DNA from 4 places in the Desulfitispora alkaliphila genome. Region 1 is predicted to be linked to each of the others. Evidence: riboswitches for the same ligand, from Rfam matches in the RefSeq annotation. Region 1 holds a riboswitch; each other region holds the start of a gene.
What was found. A riboswitch is a leader RNA that binds a small molecule or an ion and turns the genes downstream of it on or off. The one in region 1 is predicted to bind S-adenosylmethionine.
Positions count from the first base shown of each region.

Region 2: another riboswitch for S-adenosylmethionine. It lies ahead of metK (methionine adenosyltransferase); the one in region 1 lies ahead of GGQ84_RS08225 (methionine ABC transporter ATP-binding protein).
Region 3: another riboswitch for S-adenosylmethionine. It lies ahead of metA (homoserine O-acetyltransferase MetA); the one in region 1 lies ahead of GGQ84_RS08225 (methionine ABC transporter ATP-binding protein).
Region 4: another riboswitch for S-adenosylmethionine. It lies ahead of GGQ84_RS05525 (homocysteine synthase); the one in region 1 lies ahead of GGQ84_RS08225 (methionine ABC transporter ATP-binding protein).

Region 1 covers NZ_JBNPXS010000018.1:43,468-50,893, reverse strand. Annotated here, with positions in the region: gene GGQ84_RS08245 (rhomboid family intramembrane serine protease) at 1-427, opposite strand, end outside; gene GGQ84_RS08240 (CPBP family intramembrane glutamic endopeptidase) at 505-1,050, shown strand; gene GGQ84_RS08235 (MetQ/NlpA family ABC transporter substrate-binding protein) at 1,286-2,110, opposite strand; gene GGQ84_RS08230 (methionine ABC transporter permease) at 2,129-2,785, opposite strand; partial or broken gene GGQ84_RS08225 (methionine ABC transporter ATP-binding protein) at 2,827-3,555, opposite strand; SAM riboswitch class I at 3,612-3,719, opposite strand; gene GGQ84_RS08220 (YerC/YecD family TrpR-related protein) at 3,887-4,192, shown strand; gene hisZ (ATP phosphoribosyltransferase regulatory subunit) at 4,270-5,370, shown strand; gene hisG (ATP phosphoribosyltransferase) at 5,440-6,108, shown strand; gene hisD (histidinol dehydrogenase) at 6,101-7,390, shown strand; gene hisB (imidazoleglycerol-phosphate dehydratase HisB) at 7,422-7,426, shown strand, end outside.
Region 2 covers NZ_JBNPXS010000005.1:2,255-9,680, forward strand. Annotated here, with positions in the region: gene GGQ84_RS02930 (copper amine oxidase N-terminal domain-containing protein) at 1-480, shown strand, start outside; gene metK (methionine adenosyltransferase) at 529-1,725, opposite strand; SAM riboswitch class I at 1,816-1,917, opposite strand; gene GGQ84_RS02940 (PTS sugar transporter subunit IIC) at 1,988-3,010, opposite strand; gene GGQ84_RS02945 (CBS domain-containing protein) at 3,131-3,571, opposite strand; gene GGQ84_RS02950 (glycerate kinase) at 3,599-4,747, opposite strand; gene GGQ84_RS02955 (OsmC family protein) at 4,793-5,218, opposite strand; gene GGQ84_RS02960 (response regulator transcription factor) at 5,435-6,154, opposite strand; gene GGQ84_RS02965 (winged helix-turn-helix domain-containing protein) at 6,315-6,647, shown strand; gene GGQ84_RS02970 (ribonuclease H-like domain-containing protein) at 6,640-7,426, opposite strand, start outside.
Region 3 covers NZ_JBNPXS010000008.1:45,379-52,804, reverse strand. Annotated here, with positions in the region: gene GGQ84_RS04685 (MutS family DNA mismatch repair protein) at 1-667, shown strand, start outside; gene metA (homoserine O-acetyltransferase MetA) at 716-1,657, opposite strand; SAM riboswitch class I at 1,732-1,836, opposite strand; gene GGQ84_RS04675 (nitroreductase family protein) at 1,975-2,592, shown strand; gene GGQ84_RS04670 (ASKHA domain-containing protein) at 2,655-4,214, opposite strand; gene GGQ84_RS04665 (M20 family metallopeptidase) at 4,398-5,588, shown strand; gene GGQ84_RS04660 (iron-containing alcohol dehydrogenase) at 5,595-6,743, shown strand; gene GGQ84_RS04655 (ATP-binding protein) at 6,769-7,426, shown strand, end outside.
Region 4 covers NZ_JBNPXS010000010.1:67,384-74,809, reverse strand. Annotated here, with positions in the region: gene GGQ84_RS05550 (aspartate kinase) at 1-132, opposite strand, end outside; gene thrB (homoserine kinase) at 162-1,058, opposite strand; gene thrC (threonine synthase) at 1,078-2,124, opposite strand; gene GGQ84_RS05535 (homoserine dehydrogenase) at 2,127-3,428, opposite strand; gene GGQ84_RS05530 (ACT domain-containing protein) at 3,455-3,904, opposite strand; gene GGQ84_RS05525 (homocysteine synthase) at 4,047-5,342, opposite strand; SAM riboswitch class I at 5,427-5,529, opposite strand; gene spoIVA (stage IV sporulation protein A) at 5,617-7,098, opposite strand; gene GGQ84_RS05515 (NAD(P)H-dependent glycerol-3-phosphate dehydrogenase) at 7,304-7,426, opposite strand, start outside.

The DNA of each region.
Region 1 (7,426 bases):
CTGCAACTGCCCCACTAGCACCAATAGTTGGAACTGTTGAAGTGGGATTGGTCAGAATATGAAAAAAGCTTCCGGCAACTCCTGCTGTGAGGTAAAAGACTAAAAAGCCTAGATGTCCTATTCGATCTTCAATATTATCACCAAATACCCACAAATAAATCATATTTCCAAACAGGTGAATAATGCCTCCGTGTAGAAACATAGCAGTGAAAAGTGAAATAAAGGGGAAAAGGCCTCCCAGTAATATCTGAAAAATAGATATCCCTGTGAAATCAGCAGGTACCACTCCGAAAAGATTTATTAAATTGTGAAGTTGATTCTCAGATAAGGTAAACTGGAAGATAAAAACTATAACATTTATAACGATTAAAGAAATTGTCACATAAGGCGTTGACTCTGAAGCGATGCTATCCCTAAGTGGAAACAAAGTATTGACCTCCTTAGATAAAGCAAATGGTATATAAAATACTATCTTTAGTATGCTACTGAATAGAGGGATGATACATGAGAAATAATTTAATAGTTACTGCAGTTTTATTTCAGGCAATATTAATAGCTGCAGCACAGCTTATATATTATTTTGCTTTTGGAGCAAACATATTCGAAAACACAATAATTGGGCTGAGTCAAGTGAAGAATTATTTTATAGGGACTTTTGCTGGATTTGGCGTTTTTGTGCTTGTTTATCTGCTTTATCTGAAATTACCTAGCTTTCGGGCGTGGGGGCAGCGACAAGTAATGCCGATGCTCAAGAGTTTTTCTACATCAGAGCTTTTAATTATGGGTATTACAGCAGGAATTGCAGAAGAAATCTTATTTAGAGGTGCACTACAACCAATACTGGGTATCTTTATTACCAGCTTGTTGTTTGGAATTGTACACTATTGGTTTAAAAAAGAATTGCTGCCTTATGGGATTGCGGCTTTTTGCATTAGCATTTTGTTAGGGTGGAGTTATGAGGTAAGTGGCAATTTGATAGTACCTATTGCTATTCATTCGGTATATAATGTATCGGTAATATTGGCGATAGGTCGAGGACTTTTTGATTAAATTGTAAGGATATTGCATATAATACAAATGTATGTTATTATTTTCTATATGTTAACAAATGCTGTAAATAACAAAGGGGGTAGATTGATCTGCTAGGATTAGTAATTGCAACAAATGCACTTATAATGGGTTATGTAGCTTTTTATGTGGTAAAGCGTTTAGAAAGTGATACCCAAACCAAATAAAAATTAAATAAAAATCCTCGGCTCATAGAAGTCGAGGATTTATTTTTTTACTAGAATGTTGGAACTACAACACCTTGCCATGTTTCTTCTATTAGCTCTCTTACAGCATCAGAAGTAAGGACTTCATTTAATAGCTGGATTTTTTTCTCAGTTTCATTGCCTTCTTTAATAGCAACTACATTTGTATAGCGATGGTCTTTATTTGAGGAGTTATCTTCGAAATAAAGAGCGTTATTAGCTACATCAAGTCCTGCCTCTAGAGCGTAGTTGCCATTGATAACGGAAAGCTCCACATCATCTAAAGCTCTAGGTAGTTGTGCCGCTTCCAATTCTACAAAATTTAAATTTAATGGGTTATCAGCAATTGTATAAACAGTAGCTTCAGTTATGCCAATTCCATCTTCAATAGTAATAAGGCCTGCTTGTTGTAACAAGAATAATGCTCTAGACCCATTTGTAACATCATTGGGAATAGCTACTGTAGCACCGTTAGGTAAAGCGTCTAAATCATCAACTGTCTTAGAGTAAACTCCCATAGCTTCAAAATGAACATTTATAAATCCAATAATACCCAAATCTCTGGTTTCATTTTCATTCTGTAAATAAGACATAGTTTGAAAGTAGTTAGCGTCTATTTCACCAGAAGAAAGTGCAATATTCGGAGTAATATAATCTGTATATTCTTGAACTCTCAGTTCAATACCATTTTCAGCTAGTAAAGGCTTAATTTCGTTTAACAATTGAGCGTGAGGAACTGGAGTTGCACCAATTGTCAGTGTTTCTAAATCGTTGTCATCACCTGATGAGCTACAGCCTACAATACCGAAAAGTAAAGCAACAGAAATAAGGATAAGTACGAGTTTCTTGTTTATCATTATAAAAACCTCCAATTATTATTTTTTGTTTAGGGATGTTGCAGTTTTTTCACCTATAAGCTGAATTCCTTGAACCATAATCACTAATAAGACTACTGTAATCAGCATAATTGTTGAATCGTAGCGGTAATATCCATATCTTATTCCTATATCGCCTAAGCCTCCACCTCCCACAAACCCTGCCATGGCTGAGTAGCCAATTAGGTTCACTGTAGTAATGGTAGCCCCTAAAATTAAAGAGGATAAGGACTCCGGAAGCAGTACCTTAAATATAATTTGCAGTGGAGTTGCTCCCATTGCCTGGGCTGCCTCTATAAGACCCTTTGGTACTTCCAAGAGGGAAGTTTCTACCATTCTAGCAACAAAGGGGATAGCGGCTATAGTTAAAGGAACAATAACCCCCTTGATTCCGATGAAAGTACCCATTAACAACTGAGTAAAGGGGATAAGGGCAACTAATAGTATAATAAAGGGTACTGAACGCCCTAGATTAACTACTGCTCCTAGCAAGCTATTTATCAATTTGTTTTCTAATATGTGCCCCTTCCTTGTAATAACAACAATAACTCCTAGTGGTACCCCGACTAAGTGAGATAGAATGACGGATACTCCTACCATTAGAATAGTTTCCCAGGTTCCAGTCAACATTATTTGCACTATAGTATCAAAACTCATTATGAACCCTCCTTGAAGTCAAGACCACAGTAATGATAAAAGGTTTTAACAAATTTTTTAGCAACCTCAGTTTGGGGTTCTGTGAAAACCTTTAAGACCGCAGCTTCTTCTACAATGTGGCCATTGTCAATTATTGCTACTCGGTCACAAATATCCTTAATAACGTGCATTTCATGAGTAATGATGACAATAGTTAAACCAAATTTCTTGTTTATATCTTTTAATAAACTCAAGATTGATTGAGTTGTTTCTGGATCTAACGCAGATGTAGCTTCATCACATAATAATACCTTAGGTTCATTAGCTAAAGCTCTAGCGATACCTACTCGTTGCTTCTGTCCACCACTTAACTCACTGGGATAGGAAGAAGATTTTTCACTTAATCCTACAAGACTTAAGAGCTCATCAACGCTAGTTTTTATTTCTTCTTTTGATAGCCCAGCTATTTCTAGAGGGAAAGCTACGTTTTCGTAAACTGTACGTGAAGAAAGCAAATTAAAGTGCTGAAAAATCATGCCTATTTTTTTTCTCGCTTCGCGAAGTGCTTTATCATCTAGTTTTGTGAGGTCACAGTTATCTATTAGAACTCTTCCAGAATTGGGTTTTTCTAATAAGTTAATACATCTAATTAAAGTGCTTTTGCCAGCACCGCTAAGACCCATAATGCCATAAATGGTGCCCTTATCAATGCTTAAATTAACTTGGTTTAGGGCTTGTACAGTGTTCTTTTTTGCAGTGTAAACCTTACTAACTTGTTCTAATTTAATCATAAAAAAACCTCCCTATCCAAGCAGATAGAGAGGTTGTGTGATCAATACAACCAAATCCCTTATCTGCCAGGAAATATAATTCCTGCAGGAATTGGCACCGTGTCTATGTTAGATCGGTTGCCGGGCGTCATCGGGCCAGTCCCTCAGCCTACTCTTGATAAGAGTTGTAAAGCGCTTTTTAATTTAATTATAATATTAGCATTAAAGGCAACCAAAAGTCAAGGGTTAATGTAATAAATATTAACTGGATTTTAATGGGTATAATATATATTATGCAGGATTTTTTATCTCTTTACAGAATTAAAGTATTAAATTTAGGAGGTGTTTTTCTGTGACATATAAGAGTAAACTTAAAGGTGAATTTATAGATTCGCTTTTTGAAGCTATTATGCTATTAGAAAGCGAAGAAGAGTGTTATCGGTTTTTTGAAGATATAGCAACTATAAGTGAACTTAAAGCACTGGGTCAGCGGTTGGAAGTGGCAAAAATGCTGGAGCGAGATTGTACATATACTGAAATAGCAGAAACAACAGGTGCAAGTACAGCAACTATTAGTAGGGTTAAACGTTGCTTGAACTACGGAGAAGATGGATACAAGCTTGTTTTATCAAAGCTAAAAGACAAAGAAAACAAATAATCAGTTGACAGGGTACTGCAAAGGTGATATATTTATCATAATAACGCTTTAACAAGTTAAAGTAATGGAGGGGTAAAATGAGCGGAGAAGTAGGAGTTGAAGTGCCACCAGGTGTCAAGGATCTGCTGCCCTGGGAAGCAAAGAAAAAGCGAAAGCTAGAAAATGAATTTGCGCAAGTGTTCTCCAGTTGGGGGTATGACGAAGTTGTAACTCCAACCTTTGAATATGACAAGTCACTAGTTACAGATACTGGAGAAGATGTTAGTCAGCAAATGTATAAGTTTTTTGACAGAGACGGAAAGATATTAGCCCTAAGACCTGATATGACTACACCTATTGCTAGGTTAGTGACAACTAGACTAAATGAAGAGAAGTTTCCTCAAAGACTATTTTATCTGGCAAATGTATTTAAATATGAAAACCCTCAAGCTGGTAGGCAACGAGAATTCTACCAAGCTGGAGCTGAGTTGATTGGTAATCAAGGCCCTGCAGCAGATGCTGAAATAATAGCCCTAGCAGCTAGCTGCTTGGAAGTTGCAGGTTTAAAGAATTTTAAGATTGGAGTTGGGCAAATCCAACTTTTCAATGGAATAATGGAGCAGTTGAATTTACCTGAGGAAGATATAAAAGCTATAAAAAAGGCAATAGGTAAAAAGGATTTAGTGGGGTTAGAAAAATTAGTATATAATCTAAATATATCCTCACAAGAACAAGAATATATCCTCCTCTTACCTGAGTTGCATGGCAACAGGGAAGTTATTGATCTTGCAGAAAAAGCTAATATCAATGACAAGACAGATAAAGCTCTAAAAAACCTGCGAGAAATATTCAATATTCTAGAAGCTTACAAAGTAACGGACAAAGTAATGGTTGATTTTGGTGTACTCAGAGGCTTCGATTATTATACGGGAGTTGTTTTCGAAGGATACACTGAGGGATTAGGGTTTCCCATTTGCGGTGGTGGCAGGTATGACAACTTGTTAGGAAAGTTCGGAATGTCTCAGCCTGCTACAGGTTTTGCAGTGGGACTTGAGCGCATCTTTCTTGCAAAAGGAAACAGCGGAGATGACTGCCAGGAGAAAATTCAGGTTCTCAAGGGAACAGATTATACTGAACTAATTCAGAAGGCTATGGAAATGAGAAAAAAAGGTGAAAGAGTAAAAGTGGAATTAGATTGAGTATCTAATACTTAAAGGCCTTGGCCTTTAAGTATTTCTTTTAAATATATTAGGAGTGGAGAAAGGGTGATGAAATTGTTGACAATTGCCTTACCGAAGGGGAAACTTTTTAAGCCTGCAATAGAGGTGTTAGCGGCAGCTGGATTGCCAGTAGAGTTCTTATTAGATGGAGATTCTCGAAAACTTGTATTTCAAGATGATGATACTCAAGTGAGATATATGATATGTAGACCCACTGATATCCCAACCTTTGTGGAATATGGGGCAGCAGACTTGGGAATGGTGGGAAAAGACACAATAGTAGAGCAGGCTAAGGATGTAAGCGAGTTAGTTGACTTGGAATTTGGCTACTGCCGTTTTGTAGTAGCAGCACCAAAAGCAAAAATTGAAAAGAATCCTGATCTTAAAAGCTATAACTATGGCCGGGTAGCCACTAAATTTCCAAAAGTAGCTGCAGATTTCTTTAAGGAAAAAGGAATGCAGATGGAGATAATCAAACTTCACGGCAATATAGAGTTAGCTCCTGTAGTAGGTTTATCTGATTTAATAGTTGATATTGTGTCTACAGGAAAAACTCTAAAGGAAAATGATTTAGTTCCTGTAGCTGAAATATTTAGTTCAACTACCAGGTTAATAGCTAACAGGGCCAGTAGTAGAATGAAATATCAGCGCATCCAACCCTTGGTGGCTAAAATAAAAGAATATATGGATAAAAGGGAGAGTAATAAAAATGATTAAAGTACTGGCCGCAAGCGATGACAGAGTAGAAGAGCTTTTAGCATATAACGAAGATTATGATCAATATGAGCAAAGTGTGGATGAAGTGTTAAAGGCGGTTAAAGCTCAAGGTGACAATGCGGTTTTTCAGCTTACTGAAAAATTTGATGGAAGTATAATTAACCAAAAGAACTTTAAAGTAAGTCAGGAAGAGTTTCAACAGGCTTATGAGTATGTAGATGAGAAGTTCTTAGGGGCAATTAGAGAAGCTGTTTCGAGTATTACAGCGTTCCATAAAAAACAATTGCGTAACTCTTGGCTAGAGCCTGAGGCAGATGGAACTATAATGGGACAGATTTTTAGGCCCATTAGCAGGGCAGGGATCTATGTGCCAGGAGGAAGTGCTAGTTATCCATCTTCGGTTATTATGAACGCGGTTCCAGCAAAAGTAGCAGGAGTTCAGGAAATTGTAATGGTGACTCCGCCAGAGAAAAATAGCAGTAGTGTTAACCCTTATACCTTAGTAGCAGCTAAAGAAGCTGGTGTAACTGAAATTTATAAGATGGGTGGAGCTCAGGCTATTGCCGCTTTAGCTTATGGAACGGAAAGTGTAAGTAAGGTGGATTTGATTACAGGTCCGGGAAATATATACGTGACTTTGGCCAAGAAAAAAGTCTACGGGATTGTTGAGATAGATATGTTAGCCGGCCCAAGTGAGATAGTAATAGTTGCTGATAAGGAAGCAAGCCCCAAATATGTGGCTGCCGATTTGTTATCTCAAGCGGAACACGACCCCTTGGCTGCAGCTATTCTGGTAACACCGGCTAAAGAACTTGTAGCTAAGGTACAGGAAGAGCTTAAATTACAACTAGACCAGCTTTCCCGAAAGGAGATAGCTCATCAGTCTCTGGCAGATAGGGGAGCAATTGTATTAACTGAGGATTTAGATGAGTCATTTAAAATAGCAAATATCTTAGCACCTGAACACCTGGAACTTTTGATAAAAGATCCATTTGGCAACTTAGGTAAAGTTGAAAATGCTGGGGCAATTTTCTTGGGAGAAAACTCCCCTGAGCCAATCGGTGACTATATAGCTGGGCCTAATCACGTTTTGCCAACAGGTGGTACAGCAAAGTTTTATTCGCCCTTAAATGTGGATACCTTTATGAAAAAGAGCAGTGTTATATCCTATTCAAAAGAAGCTTTAAGACAAAAGGGGGAACAGGCAATAGTTCTGGCAGAGCGAGAAGGTTTAACTGCCCATGCCAATGCGGTTAAAATTAGAATAAAAAATAAAATTTAAAAATATTCTTTCATCTTAACAAAGGATTCAGATGAA
Region 2 (7,426 bases), on a different contig from region 1:
GCCCGGAAAGGAGATAAGTATTACTACAGAGTTGTGGAGTGGGATGTGGACCAAAAAAAGCCACCATTTAAATCTGTCAGTGCAAATTACCCCCACTTAAGCCCTATGACCAACTTACACAATTTAGGTGACTATAAGGTTCTCCACCTATCTGAGCCCATAACCCAAGTCTCCTATGAAGGCTCGGAAAAAATAAGCACTGATTTAATAAATAATGAAGTTACCATGGATACCTATGCCTATACCTTTAAATTGCGAAATCTAAAGCCAGGACAGATACAGAAAAACTTCGGCACATTGGTTGATTACAGGTTTAAGGCTTGGATAAGTCAAGATACCTCTCCTAAATTGATAAAAGCTCAGTACTACTGGGTTTATCAAGATAGTCGTGGCGAAAATATCTATCAAACTGTAGAAGCCTACTTTTCCGACCAACCCGACTTTAGTGATCTTTTAAAAACAGTGCCATGGGCACAGTGATAATTGTCAATACAGCGGTAATTAAAGAAGAGCTAACACCAAAAGGTGTTAGCTCTTTGCAGCCTCTGCCCTCAAGGCATCAGCTTTGTCCGTCTTTTCCCATGGCAGATCTATATCTGTTCTACCCATGTGCCCGTAGGCAGCTGTTTGTCTATAAATAGGTCTGCGCAACTCCAAATCTCTGATGATTGCAGCAGGTCTCAAGTCAAAGTTCTTTTCTATTAATTCCTCTATCTTTTCCACTGGAACCTTTTCTGTTCCAAAGGTCTCTACCATAACCGATACCGGTTTTGCCACTCCAATTGCATAGGCCAATTGCACTTCGCACTTATCGGCCAAGCCAGCAGCCACCACATTTTTAGCCACATATCTAGCAGCATAGGCGGCAGAGCGGTCAACCTTTGTGGGATCCTTTCCTGAGAAGGCACCTCCACCGTGTCGAGCATAACCCCCATAAGTATCTACTATAATTTTTCGCCCTGTTAGACCCGCATCTCCTTGAGGGCCACCCACAACAAATCTGCCAGTAGGATTTATCAAATATTTGGTTTCATCATCTAGTAACTCTTCTGGAACAATGGGCTTTACCACTTTCGCAATTAAATCTCGTTCTATTTGCTCTAATTCAACTTGTGGTGCGTGCTGAGTTGAGATTACCACAGTATCAATTCGTACAGGCTTGTCGTCCATATACTCTACTGTAACCTGAGTCTTGCCATCAGGACGAAGATACTCTAATTCACCGCTTTTTCTCACGGCAGCTAACTTTCGTGCCAGTCTGTGAGAAAGAGCTATTGGTAAGGGCATTAACTCTTCAGTTTCATTACAAGCAAAGCCAAACATCATTCCCTGATCGCCCGCACCAGTGGACTCAATCTGACTATCCTTCATTTCCCCCTTTTTAGATTCTAGCGCCTGGTCTACACCAAGGGCAATATCAGGTGATTGTTCATCGATAGCCGTTAAAACTGCACAGGTATCACAGTCAAAACCATACTTGGCTCTAGTGTATCCAATCTCTCTTACGGTATTTCTTACAGTTTTTGGTATGTCCACATAGCAATTAGTTGTAATTTCACCTGTTATCAGTACCATACCAGTTGTAATTGCAGTCTCACAAGCTACTCTGGCATTGGGGTCCTGGCTAAAAATAGCGTCTAAAATAGCATCAGAAATCTGATCTGCCATTTTGTCCGGATGTCCCTCGGTAACCGATTCTGAGGTGAATAGTCTCTTTTTGGCCATATATTTAAACCTCCTTTTTGATTAAAGAAAATACTTTCCTATGGTGCAAAAAAAAATCCTCTCGCTAAATACGAGAGGTCTATCATTCCCCTCTTATCTCTCAGGCCCTAGCCTGCAGGAATTGGCACCTAACTGTTTCCAGTTGGTTGCCGGGTTTCATCGGGCCTGTCCCTCCACCTCTCTAGATAAGAATTCTAAACTTTATTCGACATTATTATATCGTTTCCTCCTACAGAAAGCAAATTTTCGCCCAAAATTTATTTTATAGGTCTAGTTTCATATCTCCTGCTTTGATTAAGCCTGCCTTTCGCATGACAATAGCTACGGCCAAAGCTATTGCTGCGGGCAATATAAAGTGGAACGCTATAATCAGAGGAAGGGAACCCATTCCCATCACGTCCATGGTGCCAATTTGCCCTACCAGGCCAGCTGTTCCCATTCCCGCCCCTGCAGGATTATTATACATAGGAAAAATTGTTGTTACAAAGGGACCCAGTATGGCTCCTGCCACGGTTGGCGGTACTATGATCATGGGGTTCTTTACAATGTTAGGAATCTGAAGCATGGATGTACCTAAGCCCTGGGCCATTAACCCCGCCATCTTGTTATCCCTGTAGCTAATTACTGCAAACCCTACCATCTGAGCAGCACAACCCACTGTGGCTGCCCCTGCGGCCAAGCCTCCTAACTCCATCATAATGGCAATTGCTGCACTGCTAATAGGTGCAGTCAATGCTAAGCCCATCAAGCTGGCAACTATAATTCCCATAGGTATTGGATGCATCTCAGTAGCAATCATTATCAGATTTCCAAATTCTATCATAAAATTATATATTCTCGGGCCTATCACTTGGGCTACAGCTACTCCGGTAATAATTGTAGTAGCTGGAGTTACTATTAAATCAACTTTAGTTTCCTTAGATATTAATTTCCCTATTTCAGCACCAATTAGCGCTGCTACAAAGGCTCCTGCAGGCCCCCCCAGCTGGGCGCCAGCAGCTCCAGTTATGGTCGATGCAAACAGGACAAAGGGTGGCGCTTTTAGACCAAATGCTACAGCTACCCCAATAGCTGGTCCCATCATACTAGAAGCCAACGCCCCTATCTCTTCCAGAAAGCCTATTCCCAGCTGTTCTCCAGCTACTCGAAGAATTAAGCCTACAATTAGAGATGAAAACAAACCCAAAGCCATTGCTCCCAATGCATCTATCCCATATCGCCTTAGGGAAATTTCCACACCCTTTCGACGTAGAAAGGACTGCTTCTCCATATTCTCTTTATCCATCTATCTCCACTCCCCTATCTTAAAATTATATTTACCATTATACACCCGAGCAGCTGTCTTGTCACCTGTAAAATAAAAAAAAAGAAACTTCACTCATGGAGTGAAGTCTTTCCCTTTATCTTACGATCTATCTGCAACCACTTTTATTATATCCGAATATGTAATTATTCCAACCAGTTTATCTTCTTTTGTAACCGGCAATTTTTTTACCCCTTTGGCAACCATTAGCGCTATAGCTTCCCCTAGTTCTACTTCCTCGGTAATGGTAACCGCACCATGAGTTGAGACGATTTGTTCCACTTTCTTTTGGGCCAACTCATCCATTCGTTCCAAATACTTTTCTAGCCCTGGAATCTTTGGGACTTCCCCTAGCACTCGCAAAATGCCCGGGATAAACATCTGCACAACATCTGATTCCGTAATCATTCCCACAACCTTTTCTCCATCCATAACTGGGAGTCCACTAATGCACCCACTAGTCATTAGCTTAGCTGCATTTCCCACCAATTCTCCTTTTTCCACTGTGGTAACATTCCGTTGCATCACCTCTCCTACTTTCACCAAATCACCGTCCTTTCTCTTTATATTTTATTTATCCTTATATGCTAACCCTGCTTGCCATAATCGAGCTACTTGGTAAGCTGTATTTTCTACTAACTGTGCCCCCTGATCCATAGCCACCTTTAGCTCCATGGGCTGGTTTACTGTGCTAAAAATAGCATCAACCCCTATTTGATGTAACTCTTCGCAGTTTAGATCAGCGCTACCAGATATGCAAATAACCGGTTTTCCATATTTTTTGGCCAGTTTAGCTACTCCCGCAGGCGCCTTACCCCTTGCCGTTTGTCCATCAGTTTTTCCTTCACCTGTTATCACTAAATCCACCTGTTCAGCTAGCTGCTCCATCCCAGTTGCATCTATAATTAAGTCAACTCCAGGTGTCAACTGGGCATCTAGAAAGGCCAGCAGTCCTGCCCCAATCCCTCCAGCGGCACCGGCTCCAGGAACTTCAGCCACCTCTTTTTGTAGCTGTTCTTTCAATAGTTGCGCAAAGTGAAACAGGCCCTGATCTAATTCCCTTACCATTTCCGGAGTTGCACCTTTTTGCGGACCGTAGATGCTAGCAGCCCCTTCCTCACCACAGAGGGGATTGGTCACATCGCAGGCTACATTAACTTCAACTTTCTCTAACCGCGAATCTAATCCACTTGTATCTATTCTAGCAATCTTATGTAGCTGACCTCCACATCCTGTCAGCTCATTTCCTCTGCCGTCCAAAAACTTTACTCCTAGAGCAGCTACTAACCCCATGGCACCATCATTGGTAGCACTTCCACCAATACCCAAAATTAATTTTGTACACCCCTGATCTAGGGCAGCTTTAATTAATTCTCCTGTACCATAAGAAGTAGTAACCAATGGATTGCGTTTATCAGCTGGAACTAGAGTTAACCCTGAGGCCTGGGCAACTTCCACAACTCCTGTAGTTCCGTCCCCTAACTTTCCCCACTGGGCTACTATAGGCTCACCCAAAGGACCAGTAACACTAACGCTGTGCATGGTGCCCCCTGTTGCCTCTACCAAAGCTAAGGTAGTTCCCTCTCCCCCATCTGCCATAGGCACTAAAATGGTTTCTTTGCTTTCATTACACCGTTTAAACCCTGAGGCCATTGCTTTGGCTGCTTCTAATGCACTCAAGCTACCCTTGTATGAATCAGGACTTATTAGGACTTTCACAATAAAACCTCCTATAATTCTGATAATTTAATAGTTCCATACATGTTAATCTTTTTCCTGCTTTATGTCCAAGGTATAATCTAATTTTGCCACTCCCGCTAAACTGTTGCTAACACTGCAGTACTTGTTCACCGAAAGCTCAATTGCTCGCTTTACCTTATCCTGAGGAATGTCTTTTCCCAAAAGAGTATAGTTTATCACTATTTTTTTAAATACTTTTGGGTGGTCAGTAGCTCTTTCTCCAGAAACTGAAATTTTAAGGTCGTCATATTGCACTCTCATTTTATCCAAAATACTAACTATGTCTATGCCTGTGCAACCTCCTATACTCATGAGTAGCAACTCCATAGGCGAAGCCCCTAAATCATCTCCCCCTGCAGCTTGATTGGCATCCATATCTACAACACTATTGTTACTGCCAGAGATGCCCTTAAAGTGCATTTTTCCCTGCCAGTTTACATCTACTTTCATTTTATCATCCTCCTATTTTTTCTCTATTGTGGAACAATTATATCACAAAGAGGATCGTAAAAAAAACACAGCAAAAAGAGACCATTTTGGGGGGGATGGTCTCTTTTGCTGTATGCTATATAGTTAGGGGGGGATGAATTTCCATAATGGAAAGTCGTCCTTAACTTAATTATAATTATAGCCTGCATTTGTTTTAAGATAAATTGTACTTTAGTACTAATTTGTTTTTAAAAACATAACTATTACCTGGGTTCTATCGCTGGCATCAAGCTTTTCAAGGATTTTACTAACGTGAGCCTTAACTGTTCTCTCTTTAATCCCCAGTTCAATTGCTATTTCAATATTACTCATACCCTGAAGCATTAAGTCTAGGGTTTCTTTTTCCCGGTTTGTCAATTGTAATATTTTATCTCCCAGATAGTCAGGGGGCTTTTGTTCCCTTTGCTCTAAGAAGGCTAAGTGGGTAAATGCTTGATTAAAGGAAGCTAAAAGCACCTTAAATAACTGCTCTTCCTCCTTTTCTATTTCACCCTTCTCATCTCCCCTGAGTACTCTAATGCACCCCTTAACATAATTCCCCTGTTTAATTGGTCCAGCTATTCCCCAGTTGGCCCCAACAGGAACTAATACCTGTTCTGCAAACTGCCTGTAACTTTTACATTCATCCATTACTTCAGAAACTCGTCTTATTCTATCTTCTAAGATTACGCTTTTTACCAGATGAGAGCTATCCTCCCGACTAAGATAGTTCTTCATCATTCCCTGGGGAATGCCATTAGTAATACAAAAACTCCTATCACTCAATTCCACTGTCAAAATACCCTTGTCAAAGTCAAGAACCCGTTTCCATATGTCAAAAATATTCTCTAGCAGTGAATTTGTTGAATATATTCCGCTCAACTCTTCTATATATTGAACCAGTTTTTTATTACCCAATTATCCCACCACATCTCTGTTTTCATTCTAATGTATACTTATTCCACTTTTACCAGCCTAATTCCTTTTAATTTTTTTAACCTTGTGAAAGGATAATTGCTCACCATTATTGAAAAGATGATTTGATAGCTAGTATATATTAAGCGAGAGGTGACAAGCCATGGAAATGCGCTACAGATTGTGGCTCGAAAATAGTCAAGGTGACCAACTCATGGGAGATGGGTTACTATTGCTCTTAACTACAATTAAAAAAAATGGTTCTATTAATAAGGCAGCTCAAGAGTTAGGTATGTCCTATCGGGCAGCCTGGAGCAAATTAAACAGGGCCGAAAAGCGCTTGGGCTACCTCTTAGTGGTACGACAGTCCGGCGGCAAGGACGGGGGCGGTACTGTCATGACCCCTGAAGGAGAAACACTATTGAAAAAGTACACCGAGCTAACTAAAAGAGCTGAAATAGAGTTAGCCCGAATATTTAAAGAAACTTTTAGTTAAACAGCTTTTGTAAAAGCTTAACCATATAAATTAAATCCAATCTATTGTGGTACAAGATCTTGTCCATCACATCCTGATTTCCCCTGTTTACATAATCGTAATAGGCTCTAGGAATGATGTAGCCAGGGATATCTCCTTGGCGCTTAAAACCCAATAGCTCCTGCTCTAATGTTTGTAGCTTGCAGTTTGGCAAAATACCCTTATATCGCCTGCGAGCCTGCAAGAGTAAATCCACAGCTAACCCCGGCATTTTTCCTTCAATTTTATGCGCCTTCCACCGCTCTTGAATATATGGTAAATCATACTTGTTCCCATTATAGGTGACAACAGCCTGAAACTCTCTTAAAGTTTGCCCCAAGTCTAATAGTAAGGCACCCTCCTCAGCAGGAGCTTCACCTAAGTATTGCTGGATTTTAAACTCCATTCCCTGAGCACTAACACTTGAGCAGTACATAATTCCCACTAAAAAAAGAGGCTGATTGGGATAGAGACTAGTGGCTTCAATATCTAAAAACACCAGCTCTTGAGGCTTGAACATAGTGAGAAGTTGACTATCACTAGCTCCTCGTCTCCGCAGCTGCTTTATAGCTTTAAGCTCGATCAGTTTGAACACCATCTCTGCCTCACGTTTAAATTGACTATGGCAGCGCAGGTCTTCTATAGTCTCATACCCTTCTCCCTTAATCTTATCCATTTTGCTGGGCCCAATCCCCCCCAGCAGCTGTAGGTTTTGACCCAGCTTACTGTGACGATACAATTGTTGCATACTGTGGCTACAT
Region 3 (7,426 bases), on a different contig from region 1:
ACTACAATACGATAACCCTGAATGGGAAATGCCAAAGCTGAACCAGGATGAGATCGGTATAGTTGCTGAAAATATGGGACATCCTTTATTGTCTAGACAGGTGCGGGTATGTAATGACTTAGAAATAAAGCCTCCAGCAGATATCCTGCTAATAACCGGATCCAATATGTCAGGGAAGAGTACTTTATTGCGTACTATAGGCATTAATCTTGTGCTAGCATACGCGGGAGCGCCTGTATGTGCGCGCAAGTTTCAATGTCCATTGCTGAATGTTTATACTTGCATGCGCGTAAGTGATAATTTAGAAGAGAGTACGTCTTCTTTTTATGCAGAATTATTGCGGATAAAGAAAATTGTAGAAGCATCTAAAAGTGAGAAAGTATTCTTTTTATTAGATGAAATCTTTAAAGGCACCAATTCCCTTGATAGACATGATGGGGCAAAGATGCTCATAAAAAAGATGAAAAAGATGGGGGCAATGGGCTTGGTATCTACTCACGATTTAGAGTTAGGACAGCTCGAGCAAGAAACCAATGGGTGTGTAATTAATTTCCATTTTCGTGAGTACTACCGAGGTGGTAAGATACAGTTTGATTATAAACTGCGGTCGGGCATCTCTACAACCAGGAATGCCATGTATTTGATTAAAATGGCTGGTATTGATTAGTATGAAATATAGCGGTTCCTCGAGGAGCCGCTATAGCTATATTACCTATTAAGTAACTTTTGGTTTTCGGAGACTGGATATCTTAGTAACATCGTAAGGAGTTTCTTGATATACATAGTAGTTTAACCAATTGGCAAATAGCAAATTGGCATGAGCCTTCCAAGTTACCAAAGGGTCTGCAGAAGGATCGTCATTAGGAAAGTAGTTTTTAGGCACAGTAATGTTTTTGCCTTGATTTATATCTCGCTCATATTCTAGTTTCAATGTCTCTGGATCATATTCCGAGTGTCCTGTTACAAATATTTGACGCCCATCTTTAGACCCCACCATATAAACTCCGGCCTCGGGAGAAACAGATAATACCTCTAATTCAGGTACTTTTTCAATGTCCTCTAGCCTCACTTCGGTATGCCTGGAGTGAGGCACATAAAAAAGATCATCAAAACCTCGAAGTAACTTAACATTTTTTTTGCAAGTTATGTGGGGAAATACACCAAATTTTTTCTCTGTTAAAGAGTGTTTAGGGATACCGTAATGATGACAAAGGCCTGCTTGAGCACCCCAGCAAATGTGGAAAGTGGACGTAACATTTTCTGTAGTCCAATCCATAATGTCTTTTAGTTCATTCCAGTAATCTACTTTATTAAAATGCAATTGCTCAACTGGCGCTCCTGTGATTATCATTCCGTCAAATTTTTCATTTTTAATATGAGAAAAAGTCTTGTAAAAAGTCTGCAAGTGCTCGGGGTGAGTATTTTTTGATGTATGGGTAGCTGGATGCAATAATACCACGTCTACTTGCAGTGGAGTGTTACCTATTAGTCGCAACAACTGAATTTCTGTAGCTATTTTTGTGGGCATAAGATTTAATATAGCTACGCGTAAAGGACGAATATCCTGGGTTTGAGCTCTGTTTTCATTCATTACGAAAATATTTTCTTGGCTTAATATTTCTGTAGCGGGTAAATTATCTGGTATTTTTACAGGCATAGAAAGCACCTCCTAAATCTATAAAATAAAAAAACTCTCCCTGAGATGAAGGAGATGTTAATTGCAATACTTTTCTCTCATCTCTAGGTTAATATAACCTACAGGAATTAGCACCTTGCACTAGTAGTGCTGGTTGCCGGGCTTCACTGGGCCAGTCCCTCCACCGCTCTTAATAAGAGATACTTATAAGAATATATTAAATTTATTTAAATTTATCACTAGTAGCAGGAGATGTCAAGGAAAAGCTGCAGAGGAATCCTAAACATTTTGTGGAAGTAAAAAATATTGGGTAATACTAAATCTTGTGAGGTGATTATATGGAATTAATTGATGCTATTCGAGCTAGAAGAAGTATCAGGAAGTTTAAAGAGGACCCGGTTCCTGATAAGCTGGTTCGCGAATTACTGGAAGCAGCAAGACTTGCTCCGTCTGGGGTGAATTTACAGCCGTGGCGTTTTGTAGTTGTAAAGAGTTCAGAGTCTAGGGCTAAGCTAGCAAAAGCCACACCCTTGTCTTTTGTAAGCAAAGCACCTGTGGTTATTGTCTGTTGTGTAGACACCCAAATCTTAACCAAGAATGCGATTATGGATAGAGCGACAGAATTGAAAGAATCGGGGGCATTTGTGGGAACTGACTTAGAAGGATTTGAACCAGAGAATTATGCAGACAAAAAGCAAAAGATGGAACAACATGCTGCTATGGCGTATATGAGTCTAAATACTGCTATTGCAATAGACCATATCACCTTGAGGGCGGAAGACTTGGGGCTAGGAAGTTGTTGGGTGATGATGTTCAGTCAGGGTAAAGTAAAGCAGGCAATTGAGCTAGAGGATAGATATCACGTTGTGGCATTGTTACCTATTGGATATCCGGATCAGCATCCTAACCAGAGGCCTAGACTGTCATTAGAGGAGATTATTATAAAAGAGGTTTAGGAGAATTCAGTTCTATACTTTTAAAGGATGCTTAGAAGTTTAAGCATCCTTTAAAAATTCGGTTATTTTGGGTTTCTGTTAAGCTTTTCTTTAATACTAGGATAAAGCTCTAAATTACTGTGAGGGAGAAACAATCCTGAAGTATATTTATTCATAAAATCCTGGTTAGCATTCATTTCAAAATAAGTAATTCTTCTGGCTATTTCTTCAAGTTCCTGGCGCTTTTGTTGAGATAACAGAGCTAATTTAGCTCCCGTCCCAGAACTATTTCCCAGCTTAACTATGCGCTCTCGTGGCAAGTCTGGGTATAAACCGATTGTAATAGCTGACTCAGTATCTAGGTAGTTACCAAAAGCTCCTGCTGTATAGAAGTGTTTGATGTCCTCCATAGGACAACCAACTGCTTCTAAGAGTACAGAAATAGAGGCGTTAACAGCTCCCTTTGTTCTTATTAAATTTTTCAAGTCCGATTGAGATATGCAGATATCCAGGCCGTTGGCACTTTCTTCAGCTGAGACAAGGGTGTAGGAATTTGTATTTTGTTTAAAATAGCCTTTACGGTCGACTATTCCGCTTAAGAGCATCTGTGCAAGACAGTCCACTAAACCTGAACCACATAATCCCTTAGGACTAATATTGTTAACTGTATTATAGGATACTTTCTTAGTCTGGGGATCAATTTGAATTTTCTCAATAGCACCTGGTTCTGCTCTCATTCCTTGCTGAACTACACCGCCTTCTAAGGCAGGACCTGCAGCTCCAGCACAGGCGACTAACCACTCTTGATTTCCTAAAATCTTTTCTCCGTTAGTACCTATGTCCACTAATAGAGATGTTTCTGGGCTCTTGTGCATACCGCTAACTAGAACTCCTGCAATTACATCGCCTCCCACGTAACTACCAATGCTGGGAACAAAATAAATTAGTCCATGGGGAAGCATATTAAGGTTTAGTTGGGATGCTGTAATTATATCTGGGGAATTTATGACAGGGATATAGGGCTCTTTACAAACTTGGGAAGCATCAAGGCCTAACAGCATATGGATCATAGTAGTGTTGCCAGCAAAAGCTGCTGCTGTGATGTCCCGAGCACTTATATTTTGTAGTTGAGCAACTTCTTCGATAAGAGAGTTTAGGGTGGCGATAATAGATTGCTGTAGTTGGTGTTTACCTTCTTCAGTATAACTGTGCTGAATTCTTGTTAAAATGTTTTCTCCATATTTCACCTGGCCATTGTAATTAGATGCAATCTGGGTAGTTTCTCCGCTGACTAAGTCTACTAAATAGGCAACAACAGTAGTGGTACCAATATCCACAGCTACCCCCCAGTTGTTAGATGTGGTATCCCCTGGTTCCACTTGAAGCAACTGATACCTACCTTTAAGCTTACCCATAGTCAATGTTACTTGCCAGTGACTCTGGCGCAGGATATTGGGCAAACTGTTTAATAAGGGGAGGGGAATTTCTAAGTTTTCGCAATGAGGGCTTAGAACTGCTCTAATGCGATCTGCATCTCCTCTGTTATCTTGCAAGCTTGGGGGAGATAAGCTTTTAAATACTTTCACAGTAAGGGGGTCTAATTCTGTGGATAGCTCCTTACCCTGGCTCAGAATATTTTTCATGACAGTCACCCTTCCTATTCTATTTCCTTTTTTGAGTATATCATAAACAGGAAGGTGTATAAAATATATAATTAGGACAAATATACTATTTTTTTTATTTATTTTAAATTTTTGCACAAGCAGGAAAAATCATTAGGTGAAGTAGAAGTAATTAAAAATTGTTTTTATGAGGTGGGGAAGCTCATGTCTAAAAAAATTGATGAGTACAAAAAACAGCTTGATTTGTTTTTGCGTGATCTAGAAAGTGATATAATAAGGCTAAGTGACAAGATACATGAAAATCCAGAATTGGGGCATCAAGAGTATTATGCTTCAAAGCTACTTGCGGATTATCTAAGTCAACAAGGCTTTGCGGTGGAGAGGAATATAGCCGGGCTGGAAACTGCCTTTTTAGCTAGGTACGCATCAGGAAGATCGCCTAGGATTGCGCTTTTAGCAGAGTATGATGCTCTACCAGAGATTGGACACGGTTGTGGACACAATTTAATTGGAGCAGCTGCTGTTGGAGCTGCAACGGCAGTAAAGATATTGTTGGATGTAACTAACATTAAGGGTCAAGTGGTTGTAATGGGTACGCCTGCAGAAGAGACTAGCGGAGGCAAGGTCACTATGGTGGAAAAGGGGTACTTCCAAGATATTGATGCAGCCATGATGTTTCATCCGGGAGATTCAACTACAGTTGAAACTAAATCATTAGCAATGGATGCCTTGGAATTTACCTTTATTGGGAAATCAGCTCATGCGGCTGTAGCTCCATACATAAGTGCTAATGCTTTAGATGCTGTTGTGAATTTTTATAACGGCGTAAACGCTATGCGACAATATCTAGAAGAGGACATGAGGGTTCACGGTGTAATTATTGACGGGGGTAATACGCCTAATGTTATACCGGATAGAGCAGTGACCAGGTGGTATATAAGAGCCGCTAATAAGCAGAAATTAAAAAGTTTAACTTCGCGCATTATAGAATGTGCTAGTGGAGCGGCTATGATGGCTGGAGCTAAAGTTAAGGTCCGGAATTACGAACTCTCATATGACGAAATGGTAACAAATAAGAGGTTAGCTGGAGCCTTCCGGCGAAATCTAAGGGAGGTTGGGAGTGATGTAGCTCCTAATCCTAGTAAAGCTAGTGGCTCAATAGATATGGGTAATGTTAGCCAGGTAGTACCGGCGATTCATCCATACCTTTCTTTTGAAATGGCTGGAGGCTGTATGGCCCACACTGAGGAATTTGCAAAAGCTTCTGGTTCGGTTTTTGGAAGCAGATTATTAATGAGAGCAGCCAAAGTAATGGCTTATACTACTATTGATTTAATGGTAGATAAAGAACTTATGAGTGGTATTAGGAGTGAATTTAAATCTAGGAGGGATTAGTGATTAGTGAATATAACTAAGTTTGTAACGCCGGAGATTATTTTCGGTGATAAATCACTTAGCCAAATAGGAGAAAGTGCTGCTAGACTAGGGGCTACTAAGTTATTTATAGTGAGTGATGAAGGAGTAATAGAGGCTGGATGGATTGATAAAGCACTCCCATTTTTAAAAGAACAGGGTTTGAGCTATGAAGTGTGGCATCAAGTAACAACAAACCCTAAAGATTATGAAGTAGAGCAGGGGCGAGATTACTACTTAGAAGTGGGTTGCGATGCTATTCTAGCTATAGGTGGAGGTAGTCCAATTGATTCGGCAAAGGCGGTGGCAGTATTAACTTCCAATGGTGGCAGAATAAAAGATTATGAAGGTGTAAATAAAATAAAAAAGCCTTTGCCTCCCATGGTCACAGTACCATCAACTGCGGGTTCGGGATCTGAGGTATCTCAATTCTCTGTAATTGTTGATACTAATAGGAAGAGTAAAATGGCTATGATTTCAAAATCCTTGGTTCCTGATATTGCCATAGTAGATCCAGTGTTACTATCAACAAAGGATAGCCAGCTAACTGCAGCCACAGGTATGGATGCGCTAACCCATGCTATAGAAGCTTATGTTTCAGTTGCCAGTACGCCCTTATCCGATATCCACGCATTGAATGCTATTAAACTTATTGCAAAAAATTTAAGAGAATCAGTTGCCAGTCGCACTAATGAAGAAGCAAAGAGAGCAATGGCGATGGCTAGCATGCAAGCGGGAATAGCTTTCTCAAACGCTATTTTAGGTTTAGTACATGCCATGGCTCACCAATTAGGAGGCGTATTAGATATGGCTCATGGTGAAGCAAATGCTATTTTGTTACCCTATGTTATGGAATATAATATGATTGCCTCTATGGACAAGTTTGCTGAAATAGCACTTGCCTTTGATCAACCTTTCCAAGGAAGATCACAACGAGACTTGGCTATGAGTGCTGTTGAAGCAGTTAAAGAATTGGCTTCAGATATAGATATACCCACCAATCTTTCCCGGGTGGGCTTAAAGAAGGATATAATTGAAGAGTTAAGCCAAGAAGCAATAAAAGATGCCTGTTTGATAACTAATCCTCGGGATGCAGGTGTGGAGGATATAAAGAAGTTGTTTTATCGAGCATTGTAAGCATTAACTGTGGAGGGAAAGCAAGATGTATGATCAAAAAAAGAACTTAATCGAAGACCTTACAGGTATAAAGTCATCCAAAAAAAATTATTATATTGAGTTAAAAAAGAAAAACTTGCAGACCCAAAAGCAAAATACTCAGCTTGAAATAATTAATAAACTTGCAAAGAGCATAAACGTTAATACTTCAATACAGGAGATGATGGAAAGTGTAGCTGAAAAGCTGAGACAAGTATTGAGTTTTGAATTTATGGAATTAAATCTATTAGAAGGTGAAGATTTAAATACAAGAGTATCCTTACCTGAAAAGGATGTAGGAGGCCTAGAGTGTACTCGGTGCAGTGTAGAGGATAGGAACTCCTTGTTTTGGAAGTCAGTTGCTGAGAAGAGAAGTTTTTTGCGAACTAAATTTTCTGTGAAAAACCATGAATACTGCGAAGAACAAGTTTTGGCTCAGTTGGGAATTAGAGCACTGATAGTGGTCCCTCTGGTGACCAAAGAAAAGGTGATTGGAGTTCTAACTATCTGTAGCGGTCATGAGGAAGGTTTTACTAAATTAGATTTGGTATTTGGTGAACAGTTAGCCGATCAACTGGCAGTTTGTATCGAAAATGCTCAGTTATACGATGAGTTGAAGAAAAAACTGGCCATAGAAGCTCAGGTAAGACAATCTGCTAAGCTGG
Region 4 (7,426 bases), on a different contig from region 1:
TAAGGCCGACACTACTACTACAATCTTTTTCCCCTCTTGATGACTTTTTACTACTCTTTTTGCAACCCGCTTGATCCTTTCTGGATTAGCAACTGAGCTTCCGCCATATTTCTGCACTACTATATCGTTCATCTAAGGTTGACCTCCATTTTAAATTATTATTATATTACCTCTGCCCCTGTATTATTAGGATCTAATACTTGAATCAAACAGTTCACCTGATGCTCAGCAAAGGTATCTGCCATCAGCTTGCCTATTTCCCTGGCCTCTTTATCAAAATCAGCAATAGCCAGAACTGTAGGTCCCGCGCCACTAAGTGCAACAGGTCTTCCCTGTTGCTTTACTTTTTTTAGAACTTCAGTCATTCCTGGGACTAACGCACTTCTATAAGGCTGATGGAGACAATCCTCCATAATCTGCCCTAAAAGTCTCAGGTCCCGATTTTGAAAGGCTAAAACTACTAGCCCTACTCTACTTATATTGTAAACAGCATCAGTGAAAGGAATTTGCTCAGGCAATGCCTCTCTAGACAACTTTGTGGAAAGTGTAAAGTCGGGAATTGCCACAACAAATTTCCAATCTCTGTCTAACTCTACTTTTCTCCATACTATGTCTCCAGTGTCTAATATAGTACTAGTTACTAGTCCACCAAAAAGGGCTGGAGCCACATTATCAGGATGTCCTTCTATATCTGTTACTATTTCTAGTAGCTTTTGCTTGGTCAATTGGCTACCGGATAATATATTGGCACCCATTACCCCACCTACTAGGGCTGCAGCTGAGCTGCCAAGCCCTCTAGCTACTGGGATATGATTCTCTAATTTAATGTTAAGACCTTTACACTTAAATCCGGTTTCATCGAAAACCCGTTGCGCAGCTTTGTATACTATGTTATCAGTTCCCAATTCTATATCCTGCGCGCCTTCTCCGCTTATGTTAATAGCAAACTTCTCGCTCTCAGTAATTGTAACGTAATTATAAAGATCTAGAGCTAAACCTACTGCGTCAAACCCTGGACCCACATTCGCAGAAGTTGCTGGCACTCGTAGTGTAACCATGTTCTGTCCCCCTGACCATTTACATTATAGCATTTAATACCGCTTCTTCGCTAGCCTCTATCACAGAAGGCTTGTAGTTGATTGCTTTAAGAGCAGTATCTGGATCTTTTAATCCATTTCCTGTGTTTACACAAACTATAGTATCGTCTGAATTGAAGCTACGAGTCTTTCGCAACTTGAGTAGACCTGCAACTGATGCTGCTGAAGCTGGCTCCACGAAAACTCCTTCTGTGCTTGCAAGAAGTTTATATGCCTCTAAAATCTCTTCGTCAGTGACACTGTCAATTAAACCCTGAGAGCTATTGATTGCTTCTTCTGCTCCCTTCCAGCTTGCTGGGTTTCCTATTCTAATAGCAGTAGCTATTGTCTCTGGATTTGCAACAGGCTCACCTTTTACAATAGGTGCTGCTCCAGCCGCTTGGAATCCTAGCATTTTAGGTGTGCTGTCAGTTCTACCTGCTTCTTTATATTCCTTAAAGCCCTTCCAGTAAGCTGTGATGTTACCTGCATTTCCAACTGGAATAGCTAAGTAGTCAGGTGCCTTACCTAGTGTATCGCAAATTTCAAAGGCTGATGTCTTTTGTCCTTCAATCCTGTAAGGATTGATTGAGTTAACTAAGGTTATCGGATGTTTTTCAGTAATGTTTTTTACTATATTCAAGGCTTCGTCAAAGTTGCCATCGATTGCAATAACTTCAGCACCGTATATAAGGGCTTGTGCAAGCTTTCCTAGGGCTATATTTCCGTTAGGTATTAAAACAACACACTTAAGTCCACTTCTAGCTGCATAGGCAGCAGCTGCAGCGGATGTGTTGCCTGTTGAGGCACACATAATAGTCTTAGCGCCTTCTTCAACTGCTTTTGTTACTGCCATTACCATACCTCTGTCCTTAAAAGAACCGGTAGGGTTTAGCCCCTCATATTTTAGGTATACATTAGCACCTACAATTTTAGAAATGTTTTTTGCATGAATTAAAGGAGTATTACCCTCTTGTAGGGATATTTTTGGCGTGTTTTCATTTACCGGTAAAAACTCCTTATAGTGTTCTACTATTCCTGGCCACATTTTTAGTTATTTCCCCCTTCTACTCTAATAACATTGCTCACTACTTCCACAGTGGAAAGCCCTTGAATTATTTGAAGTGCATCTTGAACGTTTTGCTCTTTAATCCCGTGGGTAATTAATACGATTTCTGCCATTTCTTCTCCACGACGCTTTTGAACTACTGAGCCAATACTCACTCCCTGGTTGCCAAAGACGCTAGCAATAGATGCTAATACCCCAGGCTGGTCTTTCACTGTCAGTCTGATATAGTATTGAGCTTCCATTTCGCCAATAGTTTTGATTCTCCTCTTTTCAAAGCATGTGCAGTTGTATCTCTTACCAGCTGTTTCGGTTTTAATATTTTGAGCTACTTCTACCACATCGCCCATGATTGCACTGGCAGTAGGCATTTCTCCAGCTCCTGGTCCATAAAACATAGTTTCTCCCACCGCATCCCCTTTGACATAGATTGCATTAAATGCATCGTTAACTGCTGCTAGTGGATGGTTCTTTGGAATAAATACAGGGTGAACTCTTGCTTCTACTTCACCGGGCTCTGCCTTTGCTATTCCCAATAATTTTATCACAAAACCCAGCTCTTTTGCATAGGCTATATCTTGCGAAGTTATTTTTGTGATGCCCTCTACGTGAACATCGTTTAAAGTAACTCGAGTGTTAAATCCAATTGAAGCTAGAATAGCAATTTTTCGCGCTGCATCAAAGCCTTCTATATCCGCAGTTGGGTCAGCCTCAGCATATCCTAAATCTTGAGCTTCTCTGAGCACATCTTGGAAGTTGCTGCCCTTTTCTGTCATATTAGTCAGAATGTAATTTGTAGTACCGTTGATAATCCCCATTATCTCAGAAACTCTGTTAGCAGCTAAGCAATCCTTTAGAGGTCTGATGATGGGAATACCACCTGCTACACTGGCTTCAAACTTCACATCTACTCCAGCCTGATAAGCCTTTTCAAAGATCTCTTTGCCACTTATAGCCATTAGATCCTTGTTTGCTGTTACTATGCTTTTGCCATTTTCAATAGCATCTAGAAGCATGTCTTTGGTTGTATCTACGCCACCCATTACCTCTATACATATCTTAATCTCAGGGTCTTTGGTAATGTCCTCATAGTTATCCGTCAATACCTCCGGATGTACTGGTATGTTGCGCTCTTTAGTTACATCCCTCACTAGTACTTTCTTGATTTCTAGGTTGACCCCAATCTTATTGTAAATATATTCCCTTTGTGCTTCAATAATTTTCATAACTCCTGTTCCTACTGTTCCCATACCCATAATTCCAACTTTTATTGTTTTCATTTCCATTTCTCCTTCCTCCATTTCTTAGCTTATTATATTTGAGAACTTTGCCCTATAACCTTGAGGTTCTTTAAACCGCTTATATCACCTAAAGTGTTTAAAAGATCCTCTGTTGTCACATTCATCTCTGTAGTTTCTATAGATAGGGTCACATTGGCGAGACCTTGTAGGGGCAGTCCTTGGTTTATGGTTAAAATGTTTCCACCTTCAGCTGCAACTGAGTTAAGTACTTTTGACAAAACACCACTTTTATGTTCTAAATCAAGAGAAATGGTGACAATTTTGTTGTGACTGTCTCTGTAAAGGGGGAAAATCCCATCTTTGTATTTGTAAAATGCACTTCTGCTAATACCAGCCAATTCCGCTGCTTCATTTACTGTTTCCGCTTCACCCTTTGCCAGTATCTCTTTTGCCTTAGCAGTTTTCATGATTGCTTCTGGCAGTATCTCAGAGCTAATCATAAAAAATTTTTGTTTTTTCAAATTAGCCACTCCCTTGTCTCTCAGCCGTGGATTTTTATCTATGTATGATAGACATTATAGCAACTCTATCCAGCTTTTGCAATACTTAATAATAGAAAAATAGAGGCTTACGCCCCTATTTTCCGATTTTGAATTTTTACTATTATTCAATAAACTTGCACTTTTCTAGAGCATTATCTAAGTCTGCTTTCAAATCTTCCACCGCTTCGATACCCACTGACAGCCTAACCATATCCCCGGTAACTCCAGAACTAATCTGTTGCTCTTCTGTTAACTGTTGATGAGTGGTTGTTGCCGGATGAATTACTAGAGATCTGGCATCTCCTATGTTTGCCAGGTGGAAAAATAGGTTTAGGTTTTCGATAAATTTAGGTCCTGCTTCTTTTCCTCTCTTTAAGCCAAAGGTCATAATTGCACCTGTACCAGCTTTTAAGTATTTTTGCGCTAGCTCATGAGATGGATGGCTTTTTAACCCAGGATAGCTGACCCAGCTCACTTCTGGGTGCTCTTCTAAGTACTGAGCTATCTCCAGCGCATTAGCACTGTGACGTTCCATCCGCAAATGCAGGGTTTCTAAGCCTAGGAGCAGTTGATGGGCATTAAAGGGACTGATGGACGCTCCTATGTCTCGCAGTAGCTGTACTCTAGCCTTAACAATAAATGCTGACTGTCCAAATGCTTCGTGGAATTTGATTCCGTGGTAGCTTGGGTCAGGGTCTGTAAATTCGGGAAACCTGTCATTGCTCCAATCAAATTTCCCCGAGTCCACAATTACACCACCTATGCTAGTTCCATGGCCGCCAATAAATTTGGTAGCCGAATGGATCACAATATCTGCGCCAAAGTCAAAGGGCTTGCACAGGTAAGGCGTAGCCACTGTGTTATCTACAATCAGAGGAACTCCAGCTTCATGAGCTATTTGGGCTACTTTCTCTATATCCAAAACGTTAAGCTTAGGGTTACCCATGATTTCTCCATATACAGCTTTTGTCTTTTCGTTAATAGCTTCTCTAAAGTTTTCAGGGTTATCAGGATCTACAAGCCTAACCTTGATTCCCATTTTGGGCAAGGTGTGGGTAAATAGGTTATAGGTGCCACCGTAGAGGCTGTTAGCCGCAACGATTTCATCCCCAGCCTTAGCTAGATTGAGTATTGCTAGAGTTTCTGCTGCTTGTCCTGAAGCTACTGCTAAAGCTCCAACCCCACCCTCTAATAGGGCTATCCTCTTTTCAAAAACGTCCGTGGTAGGATTCATAATCCTAGTATATATATTTCCCGGTTCTTTTAAGGCAAAAAGATTAGCTGCATGCTCACTACTTTCAAAAGCATAAGAAGTAGTCTGGTAAATAGGTACTGCCATTGAGCCAGTTGTAGGGTCAGGCTGCTGGCCTCCATGTACTGCTAGGGTATCTAACTTTAAGTTTTCTTCTTTGGTCATCAACATTACCTCCTCATTTATTTTTGGTAAACAAAAAACCTCTTCTTAGATAAGAAGAGGGTGGTTGTACTTAGCAAAAAGCCTCTCTTATCTCCCAGGTATACACCTGCAGGATTTGGCACCATTGCTCATGTGAGCCGGTTGCCGGGTTTCATTGGGCCAGTCCCTCCACCTCTCTGGATAAGAAAACGTATGTGTTTTTCAGTAGTATATCAATACTAGACGCTTATGTCAACCTATTTTGAAAGAAAAAATAAAGTCGGACTAGCCGACTTTAGATTATAATGCATATGAGTCCACCACTGCCATCATTGACAATGCGCTGCAGTGTATCCTGCAGTTTGGTCTGAGCGTTGTCTGGCATGCGATATAGTTTGTTCTGAATACCCTCACGAACCAATTCATGCAAGGACTTTCCGAAAATATTGGATTCCCAAATTTTTGTGGGGTTTTCTTCAAACTCATTCTCAATGTATCTAACCAGCTCTTCACACTGCTTCTCAGTGCCAATAAGCGGTGTAACTTCTGTGTTTATGTTGGCTTTGATTATGTGTAAAGAAGGCGCACTTGCCTTAAGCTTTACTCCAAATCTGCCCCCTGTTCTAATTAGCTCAGGCTCATCTAAAGTCATTTCATCAACTTGTGGTGTGACAACTCCATAGCCATGCTCTTCCACTTCATGGAGTGCCTGGGCAACTTTGTCGTATTCACGCTTAGCCACACTTAGCTCTTTCATGAGGCTCAATAGGTGATGCTCCCCTTCAATCTCAAAGCCACTTACCTCTTGCAATACCTTATAGAATAGTCCTTCTGATTCTTTTAGGTCAATTGAAGCTACTCCCGTTCCTAGATCCATATTAGTCAAGTTTACTGCCTTAACAAATTCATAGACACTCAGGTTCTCTAGAGCATAATCTATATCCCTAAGCCTTTTAACTTGCCCCACGCTTTCTTTAACAGCTGTTTCAAACTGCTCTTTCAGCCAATGACTGTACTCTAATTCTTCCACCCACTTTGGCAAACTAATGTTTACCTCTTTGACTGGGAATTCGTAGAGACTTTCTTCTAATACCTTTAGAATGTCATCTTCTGTTAGGTTGAGGCAATCTATTGGCAACACTGGCACATCATATTTTTCCTCTAGCTCACCTGCTAGCTCTGATACTTGAGCACTATAGGGGTTTGTTGAGTTTAGGATAACTAAAAATGGTTTATTTAGCTCTTTTAGCTCAGCGATTACTCGCTCCTCAGCCTCTTCATAGTTTTCTCTTGGTATGTCTGAGATTGACCCGTCTGTAAGAACGACCAGTCCAATAGTAGAGTGATCTTCAATCACCTTTCTGGTACCTATCTCAGCAGCTTCCTGAAAAGGAATTTCATTTTCAAACCAAGGAGTAGTCACCATTCTCGGGCCATCCTCTTCCTCATAGCCCAGTGCCCCGTCCACAGTATAACCCACACAATCAACTAACCTTACTTTAACTTCTACTCCTTCGCGCACGCTTATTTCTATTGCTTCATTGGGAATGAACTTGGGCTCTGTAGTCATGATTGTTTTGCCTGCAGCACTTTGAGGAAGCTCATCTGTAGCTCTGTCCCGTTCATTCTCTTCTTCAATGTTTGGCAGCACTAATGTTTCCATGAATTTTTTTATGAATGTTGACTTTCCAGTTCGCACAGGTCCTACTACGCCTAAGTAAACGTCACCTCCTGTACGCTCAACAATGTCTTGAAAAATATCTAGTTTCTCCTCCAACACCGTTCCCTCCTTACTATACTATGTTTTCTTTACTACTGGCACACCCTATTACTAACCCAGTTCATCCCTCCCTCATTTCTAATCATATTCATTCTTCCTATTATTGGCACATGTAATTAACAATATATATATATGAGCCTAGTCCTTGATTATTACATGAAAATAATAAAAAAAAGCACGGCATCCGCCGTACTTTGAAAAATTAATTGTTTTCCCATAAGTCTCCTGCTAAACCTATGTCTTCCATCTCATTTGTCTTTACTCGTTCCATTAAGTTTCTAACTGCGGAGCTGGCTTCCTGATCTGCAAATAATATACTATATAA